Regions from separate parts of the Kitasatospora sp. NBC_00039 genome, predicted to be linked through region 1. Evidence: riboswitches for the same ligand, from Rfam matches in the RefSeq annotation. Region 1 holds a riboswitch; the other holds the start of a gene.
What was found. A riboswitch is a leader RNA that binds a small molecule or an ion and turns the genes downstream of it on or off. The one in region 1 is predicted to bind cyclic di-AMP.
Positions count from the first base shown of each region.

Region 2: linked by a shared signal. The riboswitch ahead of OG286_RS18255 (M23 family metallopeptidase) and the one ahead of OG286_RS16460 (transglycosylase family protein) in region 1 are both predicted to bind cyclic di-AMP.

Region 1 covers NZ_CP108289.1:3,737,626-3,745,037, reverse strand. The annotation lists gene OG286_RS16465 (cytochrome P450) at 1-992, shown strand, start outside; cyclic di-AMP (ydaO/yuaA leader) riboswitch at 1,267-1,434, shown strand; gene OG286_RS16460 (transglycosylase family protein) at 1,440-2,339, shown strand; gene eno (phosphopyruvate hydratase) at 2,587-3,873, shown strand; gene OG286_RS16450 (septum formation initiator family protein) at 4,017-4,502, shown strand; gene OG286_RS16445 (DUF501 domain-containing protein) at 4,492-5,142, shown strand; gene OG286_RS16440 (exopolyphosphatase) at 5,139-6,080, shown strand; gene OG286_RS16435 (NAD(P)/FAD-dependent oxidoreductase) at 6,509-7,412, shown strand, end outside.
Region 2 covers NZ_CP108289.1:4,131,426-4,138,837, reverse strand. The annotation lists gene OG286_RS18265 (alpha/beta fold hydrolase) at 147-977, opposite strand; gene OG286_RS18260 (YiaA/YiaB family inner membrane protein) at 1,105-1,395, opposite strand; cyclic di-AMP (ydaO/yuaA leader) riboswitch at 1,642-1,800, shown strand; gene OG286_RS18255 (M23 family metallopeptidase) at 1,813-2,673, shown strand; gene OG286_RS18250 (hypothetical protein) at 2,807-3,679, opposite strand; partial or broken gene OG286_RS18245 (transposase) at 3,883-4,218, shown strand; gene OG286_RS18240 (GNAT family N-acetyltransferase) at 4,295-4,453, shown strand; gene OG286_RS18235 (sensor domain-containing protein) at 4,588-5,301, shown strand; gene OG286_RS18230 (class I SAM-dependent methyltransferase) at 5,395-6,150, shown strand; gene OG286_RS18225 (hypothetical protein) at 6,196-7,344, opposite strand.

The DNA.
Region 1 (7,412 bases):
ACATCGACCCGCCGGACCACACCCGGCTGCGGCGCCTGGTGTCGAAGGCGTTCACGCCCCGCCGGGTGGCCGAGTTCGAGCCCCGGGTGCAGCAGCTCACCGACCGGCTGATCGACGGTTTCGCGGAGCGCGGCAGCGCCGACCTGATCCACGAGTTCGCCTTCCCCCTCCCCATCTACGCGATCTGCGACCTGCTCGGGGTGCCGGCCGAGGACCAGGACGACTTCCGGGACTGGGCGGGCATGATGGTGCGCCACACCAGGCCGGGCCAGGGAGGGGGCCAGCGCGGCGGTGTGGGGCGGGCGGTCAAGCGGATTCGCGCGTACCTGGCGGAGCTGATCCACCGCAAGCGGGCGGACCTCGGCGACGACCTGATCTCCGGTCTGATCAGGGCCAGCGACCACGGCGAGCACCTCACCGAGAACGAGGCCGCGGCGATGGCCTTCATCCTCCTCTTCGCCGGCTTCGAGACGACCGTCAACCTGATCGGCAACGGCACCTACGCGCTGCTGCGCAACCCGGAGCAGCGGGCGCTGTTGCAGGACTCCGTCGCCCGCGGCGAGAGCGCCCTGCTGGAGACCGGGATCGAGGAACTCCTGCGCTACGACGGGCCGGTGGAGCTGGCCACCTGGCGGTTCGCGACCAGCCCGCTGACCATCGGCGGGGTGGAGATCCCGGTCGGCGACCCGGTGCTGGTGGTGCTCGCGGCGGCGGACCGGGACCCCGCGCGGTTCGCCGACGAGAACACCCTCGACCTGGCCCGGACGGACAACCCGCACCTGGGCTTCGGGCACGGCATCCACTACTGCATCGGGGCCCCGCTGGCCCGGCTGGAGGGCCGGGCGGCGCTGGCCACCCTGCTCACCCGGTTGCCCGATCTGCGGCTGGCCGAAAGCCCGGAGAATCTGCGCTGGCGGGGCGGTCTGATCATGCGTGGCCTCCGTGAACTTCCGGTCGAATTCAGTCCGGAGAAGAAGCCCGCCGCAAGCTGACAAACCCTCCACGGACCTGCCGTCAGGGCCGCGAGTGTCACGGTCTGAGGATCCGACACTCTGACGGGACGTCTCCGACACGCCGCGACAGGGAGGTTGAACCATCATCAACCCGGACATATCGCCCCCGTTTGTGGACGATCGATCACGCACCGTAATTTCTGTGTGATATCGGCGATATGAGCTTGTGATTGGTAAGAGGATCTGTCTACCCTCCGTGGAGTTCGCAGCTGCGGACCTCGTGCGCGGAACGCCGAATCCTGCCCGCCGTGTCACGGGAAACCGACCAGACCCTGGGCAGGGGCGGGGGAACCAGGTTTGTTGCCGTCCTCCACGGCTTGGGGTGAAGCCGCTCGCGCGGGCTGAAAGTCCGTGCGACGCGGCCGGGCCACCTCCCGGTCCGAACCCGACAGCTCACCTCGCAGGCGTGCGGAGAGGGACCTCTTCATGCTGTTCGTTGGAACTGGCCGTCACCGTCGTCGTACCCAGGCCGAGAAGGCCATCGCCGTCGCAGGTGTGGCCGGCGTCGGACTCGCGATGCCGATCCTCACCGCCACCGGCGCCTCGGCTGCCCCCGCCTCGACCTGGGACTCCGTGGCCCAGTGCGAGAGTGGCGGCAACTGGAGCATCAACACGGGCAACGGCTTCTACGGCGGTCTGCAGTTCACCTCCAGCACGTGGAAGGCGTACGGCGGCACCTCGTACGCGCCGCAGGCCCACCAGGCCAGCAGGGCCCAGCAGATCTCGGTCGCCGAGAAGGTGCTCGCCTCGCAGGGCCCGGGTGCCTGGCCGGTCTGTTCGCAGAAGGCCGGCCTGAGCAAGGGCGGTGCACCGGCCTCGGTCGACACCTCCACGGATGCCGCACCCGCCGCTCCGAAGCCGGCCCAGTCGAAGCCCGCGCAGAAGCCGGCCCAGAAGCCCGCCATCCAGCCGCATGCCCAGCAGACCCAGCCGTACGCGCAGCAGGAGACCCAGGCCCCGGGCTTCTCCGGCCAGGCCGGCTGGGACGCCGACGCGCAGGTGTACTGGTATCAGAACAACGGCGGCTGGTACTGGACCAGCCACCCGAGCGTCTACCAGCAGTACGCCGGCCAGGCCGCGAGCCAGGACACCCGTGCCGCCCAGAGCACGCCGGTCGCCCAGAGCGCCCCGGTCGCGCCGAGTGCCCCGGCCGCCCAGCAGTACGCCGGCCACGGCTACACCGTCCAGTCCGGCGACACGCTGGCCGGCATCGCCGCCACCCAGGGCGTCTCCGGCGGCTGGGAGTCGCTGTACGACGGCAATCGCGGCACCGTCGGCTCCGACCCGAACCTGATCCTGCCCGGCCAGGTGCTCAACATCGGCTGAGCGGCCCCGTCTTCACGGTGATTCGACGAAGGGGGCCGGATTCGACCCCCTTCGTCCGCATCTGGTCGCCTTCCGTGGGGCAACCAGGTGAACTACCGGGGGGTAGCAGGGCCACACGCTGAGACGGGACCGAGGTCAGCGTGGCCCCGAGAGCCCGTGCGGTTAGGCTCTGGTCGTAACGACTCCGCAATCGTTCGCCCGACAGCACCCATCGTCGGGCGAACCTGCTTCCGCTAGGAGATGCCTCGTGCCGTCCATCGATGTCGTCGTAGCCCGTGAGATTCTCGACTCGCGTGGCAACCCCACGGTCGAGGTCGAGGTCGGCCTCGACGACGGCAGCACCGGTCGTGCCGCTGTCCCGTCCGGTGCCTCCACCGGTGCCTTCGAGGCCCTGGAGCTGCGCGACGGTGACAAGAACCGCTACTTCGGCAAGGGCGTCGAGAAGGCCGTCCTGGCCGTCATCGAGCAGATCGGCCCGGAGCTGGTCGGCTACGACGCCACCGAGCAGCGCCTGATCGACCAGGCCATGCTCGACCTGGACGCCACCCCGGACAAGTCCTCGCTCGGCGCCAACGCCATCCTGGGCGTCTCGCTGGCCGTCGCGCACGCCGCCTCCGAGGCCAGCGACCTGCCGCTGTTCCGCTACCTGGGCGGCCCGAACGCGCACGTCCTGCCCGTCCCGATGATGAACATCCTCAACGGCGGCTCGCACGCGGACTCCAACGTCGACATCCAGGAGTTCATGATCGCCCCGATCGGCGCGGAGTCCTTCTCCGAGGCCGTCCGCTGGGGCGTCGAGGTCTACCACACCCTCAAGGGCGTGCTGAAGGAGCGCGGCCTCTCCACCGGCCTCGGTGACGAGGGCGGCTTCGCGCCGAACCTGGACAGCAACCGCGAGGCCCTGGACCTCATCACCGAGGCCATCCAGAAGGCGGGCTACGTGCCCGGCCGCGACATCGCGCTGGCGCTGGACGTCGCCGCCTCCGAGTTCTACGAGGACGGTGCCTACCAGTTCGAGGGCAAGGCGCTCACCTCCGCCGAGCTCATCGAGTACTACGCCGAGCTGGTCGCCTCGTACCCGCTGGTCTCCATCGAGGACCCGCTGGACGAGTCTGACTGGGACGGCTGGAAGGCCATGACCGTCAAGCTGGGCGACAAGGTCCAGCTGGTCGGCGACGACCTGTTCGTCACCAACCCGGCCCGCCTGGCCAAGGGCATCGAGACCGGCACCGCCAACGCGCTGCTGGTCAAGGTGAACCAGATCGGCTCGCTGACCGAGACCCTGGACGCCGTCGAGCTGGCCCAGCGCAACGGCTACCGCTGCATGATGTCGCACCGTTCCGGCGAGACCGAGGACGTCACCATCGCCGACCTGGCCGTCGCCACCAACTGCGGCCAGATCAAGACCGGTGCCCCGGCCCGCTCCGAGCGCGTCGCCAAGTACAACCAGCTGCTGCGCATCGAGGAGATCCTCGACGACGCCGCCGAGTACGCCGGCCGCGGCGCCTTCCCGCGCTTCCGCTCCGCGGAGTAATCGACGCGGTAGGCACGAGGGCCGACCGCGCCCGCCCGTGCAAGCCTGACCGGTGCCCCGCCGTTCACCCCGTAGGGTGGACGGCGGGGCACCGGCGCGACCAGGAGGGGATACGGGAGATGGCAGGCTGGAGGATCCCGGGCTTGGCGGCCCGGCCTCGCTTCACGAGCCGGGCGACCGTCCTCGTCCTGGTGCTCTGCTCGCTGGTGGCGATCCTGGCCTACCCGACCCGGCAGTTCATCTCCCAGCGCTCCGAGATCTCCGCTCAACGGGCGAAGGCCGAGCACGCCCGGCAGCAGGTCGAGCAGCTGCGCCGGGAGAAGGCCCGCTGGCAGGACCCGGAGTACGTCAAGGCGCAGGCCCGTTCGCGGCTGCACTACGCGATGCCGGGGGAGACCCCGTACATCGCGGTGGACCCGGCCGGCCAGGGCGCCGCCAAGTCCTCCGTGTCCTCACCCGCCCCGTCCGACGGTGCGGCCGCCGCTCCCGCGAAGGCCGCCAAGCCCTGGTACGCCAGCGTCTGGGACTCGGTGGACGCCGCCGACACCGCCGCCCTCGCCCCGCCCTCTCCCCTCCCTCCGCAGACACCCCTGCCCCCCGCTGGAGTCAGCTCCCCTCATGACCACTGAGAACCACCCCTCCGTCTCCGACGCCGACGTCGCGGCCATCGCCGCCCAGCTCGGCCGGGTCCCGCGCGGTCTGCGCGGCGTGGCGCACCGCTGCCCCTGCGGCAACCCGGACGTCGTGGAGACGGCCCCCCGGCTCGCGGACGGCACGCCGTTCCCGACCCTCTACTACCTGACCTGCCCCAAGGCCGCCTCGCTGATCGGCACCCTGGAGGCGGACGGCGTGATGAAGGACCAGACCGCCCGGCTCGCCGAGGATCCGGAGCTGGCCGCCGCCTACCAGAAGGCCCACGAGGACTACATCGCCCGCCGTGACGCCATCGAGGTGCTGGAGGGCTTCCCGAGTGCCGGCGGGATGCCGGACCGGGTGAAGTGCCTGCACGTGCTGGTCGGCCACTCGCTGGCGGCCGGTGAGGGCGTCAACCCGCTCGGCGACGAGGCGATCGGCATGCTGGAGGACTGGTGGGCCAAGGGCCCGTGCGTCTCCGCCGCCGAGGTCGAGGCTGCGGGCGAGCGGGTCGCGCGCAACCGGGCCAAGGAGCAGGACCACGCGGCGGTGATCGCCGCCAAGCAGCAGAAGGCCGCCGAGCGCGCCGCCAAGAAGCAGGCCGCGGCCGAGGGCACCGAGGAGGCCGGCGCATGACCACCACCCGGGTCGCGGCGATCGACTGCGGCACCAACTCGATCCGCCTGCTGGTCGCCGACCTCGACCCGCAGACCGGGGTGATCACCGACCTCGACCGCCGGATGGTCATCAACCGGCTGGGCCAGGGCGTGGACCGGACCGGCCGGCTGCACCCGGACGCGCTGGCCCGCACCTTCACGGCCTGCCGCGAGTACGCGGAGATCATCTCCGGCTTCGGCGTCGGCCCCGACCGGATCCGCTTCGTCGCCACCAGCGCCTCCCGGGACGCGGAGAACAGCGACGAGTACACCAAGGGCGTACGCGACATCCTGGGTGTCTCGCCCGAGGTCGTCAGTGGCGAGGAGGAGGCGCACCTCTCCTTCGTCGGCGCCACCAAGGAGCTCACCGGCGGTCAGTTCCCGGCGCCGTACCTCGTCTTCGACCTCGGCGGCGGCTCCACCGAGTTCGTGCTGGGCGGGGCGGACGTCCAGGCGGCCCGCTCGGTGGACATCGGCTGCGTCCGGCTGACCGAGCGCCACTTCGGCGGCGCCGAGCTGCCCTCGGCGGATCAGATCGCCGAGGCCCGGGCGCACGTCCGGGCCGAGCTGGACAAGGCCGAGGAGGCCGTCCCGCTGACCGGCGCGGCCACCCTGGTGGGCCTGGCCGGGACGGTCACCACCGTCTCGGCGATCGCCCAGGACCTGCCGGCGTACGACTCCGAGGCGATCCACCATTCGCGGATCAGCCGCGAGCAGGTGGCCCGGATCGCCGACGAGCTGCTCGCCGCCACCCACGACCAGCGGGCGGCCATCCCGTCGATGCACCCGGGCCGGGTGGACGTGATCGCGGCCGGTGCGCTGGAGCTGCTGGAGATCATGGCGCGGACCGGCGCCGCCGAGGTGGTCGTCAGCGAGCACGACATCCTGGACGGCATCGCCTGGAGTATGGCCTCCTGAGCCCGTGCAGGCCTTACCCGACCGGCCCCGGAGCCCCCTGACGGGGCCCGGGGCCGGGGCGCGCCCGGGGCCGGGCGGAAAAGTTCGTGAATTTCTTCACATGGCGATCCGTCCATTCGTCGTGCCTGCGTGCCCGCAACGTCCGAAATGTGGGACTGAAGGCGCGGCCGGCGTGGCGCCCGCTGGATCGCAGGCGGGGCGCCCGCGCGGGTTTGAAAATCGAAATCACACGCGGGAACCCAGGCGTAGTGCGGATCGTTGCAGCTCAGCCGGGCCGTCCGAACGCCCGTGCTCACCGGGGGGTCCTGGGGGTCGTGAGGTGACGCCCCGGGGTGGCGAAAAGGGCCGCGAAGTGTAGCACAGGGTGTCCAGAAGCTTGTGAGCGGGCTCACGAACGCTGCTCCGGACGGTGCTGGATACTTTCGGATATGAGCACCACGGAGCGTCCTCGCATCCTCATTGTCGGCGGTGGTTACGTCGGCCTGTATGCCGCGATGCGCATCCTCAAGAAGATGCGCTACGGCGAAGCGACCGTCACGGTCGTCGACCCGCGGTCGTACATGACGTACCTGCCCTTCCTTCCCGAGGCGGCCGGCGGCAACGTCGCGCCCCGCAACCTCGTCGCGCCGCTGCGCAGCGCCCTGAAGAAGGCGGAGGTGCTCACCGGTGCTGTCACCGGTGTGGACCACGCCCGCAAGGTCGCGACCATCCAGCCCGCGGCCGGCGACTCGTACGAGCTGCCCTTCGAGTACCTGGTCGTCGCGACCGGCTCGGTCTCCCGCACCTTCCCGATCCCGGGTCTGGCGGAGCACGGCATCGGCATGAAGACGGTCGAGGAGGCCATCAGCCTCCGCAACCACGTCATGGCGCAGCTGGACAAGGCCGAGTCCACCACGGACGAGGCGATCCGCCGCAAGGCCCTGACCTTCGTCGTCATCGGCGGTGGATTCGCCGGTGTCGAGACGATCGCCGAGATCGAGGACATGGCGCGCGACGCCGCCAAGATCTACCGGACCGTCAGCCGCGACGACATGCGCTTCATCATGGTGGAGGCGGCCAACCGCATCCTCCCCGAGGTGGGCCCGGACCTCGGTCTGTGGACCAAGGAGAAGCTCGAAGAGCGCAACATCGAGGTCTTCATCGAGACCTCGATGGACTCCTGCGTCGACCAGCACGTCGTGCTGAAGAACGGCGTCGAGGTCGACGCCTCCACCATCGTGTGGACGGCCGGCGTGAAGCCGAACCCGGTGCTGGCCAACTTCGGCCTTCCGCTCGGCCCGCGCGGCCACGTCGACACCGCCGCGACCCTCCAGGTCCAGGGCTTCGACTACG
Region 2 (7,412 bases), 390 kb from region 1:
GTTCCGGGCGTCGGGAGGTCCGGCCCGGGCTGCGGCTGCTGGACGTCGGCTGCGGCTCAGGCAGGTGCGGCTCAGGCAGGTGCGGCTCGGGCCGGTACAGCTCAGGCAGGTGCGGCTCGGGCCGGTACAGCTCAGGCAGGTGCGGCTCAGGCGGCCAGCTCGGCGAGGAACGGCAGCAGCGCGTCGGCGGTGGCCTGCGGGTGGTCGGCCATCGGGTAGTGGCCGGCGTCCTCGATCATCACCTTGCGGGCGCGCAGGGCGGCGGCCTGCCGGTCGGCGACCAGCTCCGGCTCGGGGAAGTCGGGGTCCTTGCCGCCCATGACGACCAGCGCCGGGCACTTCACGGCGGCGGTCCAGCCGACGGGCGCGGAGTCCCCGTGGAGCTGCCCGCGGGTGGCGGTCTTGCGGCCGGGCGTCCGCATCGCGGCGACCAGCCCGTCGACGTACGCGTCGAAGTCGGCCGGCTTGGCGGTGGGGTAGGCCATCTTCCGGTGGTAGAGGCCCCACACCGCGGGGGAGTGCACCAGCAGCGTGCCCATCACGGCGAATGTCGCGCGCTGCAGGGCGTTCGGCGGCAGGTTCTCGACGAAGGCGTCCAGCAGGACGATCCCGGCGACCCGCTCGGGTGCGTCCCCGGCGGCCTTGACCACGGTGGCGCCGGTGTACGAGTTGCCGGCGAGGACGGCGCGCTCGATGCCGAGGTGGTCGAGCAGGGCGAGGACGTCGGTGGCGATCGCGGCCGGCGAGTAGTCGTCCCAGGCGATCGAGGACTCGCCGAAGCCGCGCAGGTCCATCGTGATCACCCGGTGGCCGGCGGCGACCAGCAGCGGGCGCAGGTGGCGGTAGGCGGCCCGGCTGTCGAGCATCCCGGGGAGCAGGACGACGGGGGCGCCGTCGCCCTGCTCGGTGTCGTCGTAGGCGAGCCGGCCGCCGGGGACGTCGAGGTACTGGGTGGTGGGGGCGGTGGTGCCGGACATGGGGCCTCCTCGGTCCGCCGGGACGGTCATCGGCGGGTGTGCCGATAGCCATAAAGCTAAGGCTAATAGCCTTAGCCGTCAAGTGGTCGCCGGCGGCCTTGTCCGAAGGGCGGATGGCCGCAGGGCGTCAGACCCCCTCCACCTTGAACGGGTCGTGCTCGGCCAGCAGCTTCTCCAGCCGGGCCTGGTCCACCCGGGTGACGATCTCGTTGGTCTCCTGCTTGTCGCGGATCACCTTGGCCAGGGTGAACGAGGAGGTGACGGTGTAGAGCAGGCCGATCCCGAGGAAGGCCCGGGTCCAGCCGCCCACCGGGAGGTAGGCGATCCCGACCGCGAGGGTGGTGCCGGAGAGCGCGAAGGAGAGCACGGCCTGGATGTAGTACGCGGCCGTGGTGCGGGACTGCATCGGTGCGTTCATGGCGCCAGGATGGCCGCGTCCGACCGGGCCGCACATGAGTAGAAGTACTCAGGTGGGGGGTCGTTCGTTGACGTCCAATCACGTTCGGTAGTGTCAGTTGTCGTCAAACCCCCCAAAACGCCCATCAGATCACGTAGTGTTCCGGACCATGTCCTGCTGCCCCGGACGGATGGCTTGGAATCAGGGGCTCCTAGGATTAACGTTTGATAACGCAGCGCGGTCCGCAACGCCGTACCCAGACGGCACCGTGCGCCGTCGCCTAATCCCACCGACCGGCCTCCGGGCAGGTCAGGGAGCCGGGGAACCACGTTCCTTGGGGTGAATCGGCCGGGCCCAGGCCCAGCCGTAGGAGACCTTCCTGCTCCGAACCCGTCAGCTAACCCGGTAGGCGCGAAGGAAGGAAAGGAGCGCGCCTCCGTGGCGTCGACGCACTCTCCGGCACACCTGCCCGGCTCCCCCGCCGGCACCCAGCTGCTCGACCACCCGTGGCCGCCCGCCCACCCCGGCGAGTACGGCGGGCCCTCCGACGAGGCCGCCCCGCAGGCCGCCGAGGCCAACCGGCACCGGATGCCGCGTCAGACCCGTGGGACCGCGCCACTGCTCGGCGTCACCGCCGTCGCCGCCACCCTGGGCGCCACCGGCTTCGCCTCCGCGACCCCGGCCGCCGCGCCCGCCGTCGAGGCCCCCGACGAGACCCCGGTCGCCCTCGCCGCCGACCCCGGCCTCGCGCTCGCCGCCCGGATCCAGCAGCAGGCCGACAGCCAGCGCACCGCCGCCGATGAGACCGCCCGGCTCGAGGCCGCCAAGGAGGCCGAGGCCAAGCGTGCCGCGCAGCAGCAGGAGGCCAAGCGGGCCGCCGAGGAGGCCGAGAAGGCCAAGCTCGCCGCCATCAACCTGCCGGTGCGCGACTACAACCTCTCCGCCCACTACGGCCAGAGCGCCTCGTACTGGGCCCACCTGCACACCGGCCTGGACTTCGCCGCGGACACCGGCACCCCCGTCTACGCGGTCGGCCAGGGCACCGTCACCTCGGCCGGCTGGGCCGGCTCCTACGGATACCGGATCGTCGAGACGCTGCCCGACGGCACCGAGATCTGGTACTGCCACCTCTCCTCGATCATCAAGGGCTCCGGCAAGGTCGTCCCCGGCCAGCAGCTCGGCAAGGTCGGCGCCACCGGAAACGTCACCGGCCCGCACCTGCACCTGGAGGTGCGCCCCGGCGGCGGCGCCCCGGTCGACCCGGAGACCTGGTTCGAGCAGCGCGGCATCACCCCCTGAGGCACCGCGTCCCCTGAGGCGCCACACCGCCTGAGGCATCGCACCGCCTGGGACACCGCACCGCCTGGGACACCGCACCACCTGACGCACCGCGAGGAAAGGGCGCCCCCGGTCCGGGGCGCCCTTTCGCGTCTCACTCCGCCGGCAGCTGCGCCAGGTAGGCGTCGATCTCCTCCTGGCCCGGCTCCGGCGCGAGGTCCGGGAACTCCGCCACCAGCAGCCGCGGAAGCCCCGGCACCGTCCACTCGCCGATCAGGTCCAGCGCCGCCTCGGCCGCCGCCTCCTCGAACGCCCCGAAGTCCCCGGCCAGCTCGTCCGGCATCGGGCGCCCCAGCGCCGTCAGCTCCGCCAGATTGCGGTAGCTGCGCCGCATCAGGCCCTGCTCCAGCAGCAGCCGGGCACCGTCCGTGGCCATCCCGACCGAGAGCACCCGGGCCGCGCCCCAGCCGTCCTCGTCCAGCTCGTCCAGCCACCCGGCCGCCGCCAGCGCCTCGAACGCGGCCCGCCGGTCCTCCTCCGCCAGCTCCCGGAACGCCGCCAGCCACTCCCGCACCGCCGCCTCGTCGGCGACGTCCACGTCGTGCGCGCACAGCAGCACCGTGTACAGCCGGGGCCAGGTCACCAGGTCGGCCCGGCGCAGCAGCCCGGCCGCCACCTCGCCCTGCCACTCGGCCTCCGCGTGCAGCCGCTCCTGCCGCTTGGCGTTGAGCCGCTTCGTCGCCCGCTGGTGATCGATCAGCAGCCTCACCGCCTCGCCGTACGCCAGAGGGTCCTGCTCCGGCGCGGGCTGGACGTACAGGTGGAGCCGCTCGTACAGCAGCTGTTCCACGGCGCCCGAGGTCAGCTCCGGCCAGCCGTCGTGCATCCTGCTCTCGCCCAGCTCCAGCAGCGCCAGCACCGCCCGCAGCGGGGGTTCGGCCACCGGCGCGCGGCCCTCGGCCTCCGCCCAGGCGAGCAGGTCGGCGGCCTTGGTGCGCGGGGCGAGCCGCAGGTCTTCTTCTTCCACCTCCTGATTTTCGCAGGGAATTCTGACCTTTGACGCCGGGGGGCTGACCATCCGCCGCCCACGCGTGCGCAGCGTGGCAGTGGCACTACGGAATGTCAGTGCCGTGTGGCGCGGTGGCTGTATTGACCGAGGGGGGTGGGCTGGGATGGTGCTGCTGACCGCCGAACAGGACCGGCCAGAGCCGCTGCCCCCCGACGGACAGCGTGGTCGGTATCGACCTGGGTGCAGCCCATTTCCTCGCCGACTCGAATTCCGGCTTCGTGCCCAATCCGCGTCACGGTCGTGCCGCCGCCGGGAAGCTGGAAGCCGCCCAGCAGGCTCTGTCCCGGTGCAAGCGCCGTAGCAGTCGGCGTCGGAAGGTCGTCCAACGGGTGGTCGCCCTGCACCGCAAGGTGCGCCGTCAGCGGCTCGACCACGCGCACAAGGCCGCGCGCACGCTGGTTCGCGCGCACGACGTCATCGCGCACGAGGACCTCAGGATCAGCCACCGCTCCGCCCACCTCGGCTACGCGCTGCGCCCGGACGCCTGGGGCAACGGCTACGCGGGCGAGATCACCCGGCTGCTCTGCGAGTTCGCGTTCGGGCCGACCCGGCCTGCACCGGCTGGTCGCCCGGGTGGACGTGGCCAATGCCGCCTCCATCCGGGTGCTCACCCGGGCCGGCTTCCGGCCGGAGGGCCGGCTGCGCCACCACGTGTACCTGCGCGGCGCCTGGCACGACTCCTTCCAGTACTCCCTGCTCGCCGACGAGTGGCCACCGCGCCCGCAGCGCTGAGCACGAGAGCGAAGGGGGGTTAACCCCACCCCGCTTCGGCGGGGAGCCGGATGTCCGCCCGGCCCGCACTTTGACAGGGTTGAGCCATCAGCCCGACCGGCACCGCCGCAGACCCGAGGACCGAGGCCCAGGCCATGAGCACCAGCGAGAGCATGCAGCGCAGCGAGTACGACTGGCACGAGGGCGTCCGCCGTACCCAGGAGCCGCCGTACGCCTGGCGGGCGCCGTTCTCCTCCTACTTCTACCGGGAGCTGGGCTTCGCCCTCAGCGGCCTGCCCGTCGCCCTCGTCGGGTTCACCTTCGGCGTCAGCCTGTTCTGCTTCGGCCTCGGCACCTTCCTCACCGTCCTCGGCATCCCGGTCCTGGCCGGGCTGACCGGCGGCGCGCGCGGCTTCGGCCGGCTGGAGCGGGCCCGGACCCGCTCGATGCTGGCGCTCGACGTGCCCGGACCGGCGCCGGTCCGGGCCGTTCGCCCCGGGGCGTGGGGCTCGATCACCGCGCGGCTGGCGGACGCGGCCGGCTGGAAGGCCGTGCTGTACCAGGTGGTGATGCTCCCGTGGGCCGTGCTGAGCTTCGCGGTGTCGCTGATCTTCCTGCTGATCGGCTGGACGCTCGCGCTCTACCCGGTCTACCACTGGGTCTTCCCGACCTACACCGAGTGGCCCGGCTACCGGCTCTTCGACTTCTGGGACAGCCACGGGGTCGAGCACGTCTACTACGTCCAGTCGCCGCTGCAGATCGCCGGGGTCTCGCTGATCGGGCTGTTCTTCGTCTTCCTCACCCCGCAGCTGGTGCGCGGCCTGACCAACGTCAACCGCCTCGCCGTCCGCGGTCTGCTCGGCCGCTGAGCCCCGGCTCCTCGGCCCGCTGCCCCGTACCGGCCCCGCCCGCGCCCGGACGCTCCGGATGCGGGCGGGGCCGGCCCGTGTTCGCATGGCCGGGTGACCGCCCGCACCACCTCTGGCAACCCCGGCCCGGCGGCCGGAGTCCTCGTCACCTCACGCCCGCTGGACGAGTACTGCGGCCTCTTCGGACTGACCCGTGCCCAGCTCGCCGCCCTCCCCGGGCCGCTGCTCGACTGCCCCGGCGGCGCGGCGGGCATGGCCGCCGAGGCGCGCGAACTCGGCTGCCACGTGATCGCCACCGACCCGGCGTACGCCCGGCCCGTCCCCGAGATCGAGGCCCGCGCGATGGCCGCCCGGGCGTCGATGGCCGCCGCGCTGGACGCCCGCCCCGACCTCTACCCCGCGCCGTACTTCCACCCGTACGACCGCTACCTGCGCAGCTGGGACCGGGCCCGCCGGCTGTTCACCGCCGACACCGCCGCCCACCCGCAGCAGTACGTGGCCGCCGCGCTGCCCCGGCTGCCGTTCGCCGACGGTACCTTCGCGCTCACCCTCAGCGGGTACCTGATCTTCGCCTACCCCGAGCTGTTCGGCCCCGAGCGGCAGGTGGCCGCGCTGACCGAGCTGGTCCGGGTGACCGCCCCCGACGGCGAGGTCCGGGTCCACCCCCTGTGCGACGGCGCCGGCCGCCGCTGCCCCCACCTCGACGGGCTGCGGCACGCCCTGGGCGAGCGCCGGATCGCCAGCGAGGTCCGCCGTCTCCCGGCCGGCGGCGCGGGCCGCCCGGGGCGCGTGCTCGTCCTCCGGGCCGCCGACCACCGCCGCCGGGCCGGCGTCATGGGGCGTGGCTGACCATTCCGTGCGCCGGCCGGGAACCGCCCGGCCACGCCCGTGCGGTCACTGCGGCGGTTCGGCGGGTTGCGGAGCGCCGGCCGGTTCGGCCGGCTGTGCCCCGTCGGCCGGGCCGGCCTGCTGCGGGATGACCGTCGTCGCCTCCAGCCGGGACAGTATCTTCTCCGCCAGCCAGCTCCGGTCCGAGCCGTACGGGATGCCGTCCGGTGCCACGAGCTGCCCGGACACCGCCTCGCGCAGCCGCCCCACGTCGGTGGCCGGCAGCCGGGCGAGCAGGCCGCGGGCGGCCAGCAGCGCGTTGTACTGCTCGAAGCCCGAGCGCGGGTGCTCGATCGCCTCCAGCACGCTGGGCAGGTCGGCCAGTGACGGATCGCCCTGCATCAGCGCCAGCGCCTGGATCCGCCGCCCCTCGGAGCCGTCCGCGAACAGCTCGCGCACCTGGTCCGAAGTGAGCGCCGAGCGGCGCGCCGTCGACCGGACCTCGGCCACCACGGTCGCCGGACCGGCCGCGGTGCCCGGCGGCAGCCGGCGGGCCGGCTCCTCGGCACGGTCGGCGCTGCCGCCGAGCAGACCCAGGTGCCGCATCGCCCGCACCCGCAGGTCGTCCGCGCCCACCTTGTCGCCCCGGCGGTCGCGGTCCTGTCCGGCCAGGAAGAGGTCCAGCGCCTGGTCCGCGTCGGAGAGCACCTGCGGCAGCGTCAGCCGGGTCACCAGCCACCCGGCCAGGAACCCGGACACCAGGAAGTAGAGGACCAGCGCGGCCGAGAACGGCACCGCGCCCTCGCCGCCGCCCAGCGCGGGAGCCAGCGCCGTACCGAGCTGGTGCAGCCGCTCGCCGAGCGAACCGAGCTGGGTCAGCCCGACGCCCAGCAGGACCTTGGTCAGCCAGTCCGAGACCTGCTCCAGATTGGTGTTCGGTACGTACGAGCCGTGCGGCTCACCGCCGGGGCCGCCGGGGCCGCCGGCACCGCCGCGCACCCGCGGCACCCCGAACAGGAACCCCAGCGCACCGCCCAGCACTACCGCCGCCCCGGCCACCACCAGGCCGCCGCCCAATGCCTGCCATACGTGCTCGCGGCCGAGCGAGAACAGCAGCAGCCCGAGCAACCCCACCCCGGGCAGCACCCCGGCCGCCCCCCGCTGTGCCGCGCGTCCGGCCGCCCCGCCCCCGGCCCGCCGGGTCGTCCTCGCCATCGCGTACCCCCTGTACCCGTCCCGCTACGGAATCCGGGCCGACTCTAGCGCCGGAGCCGGGCGGCCGA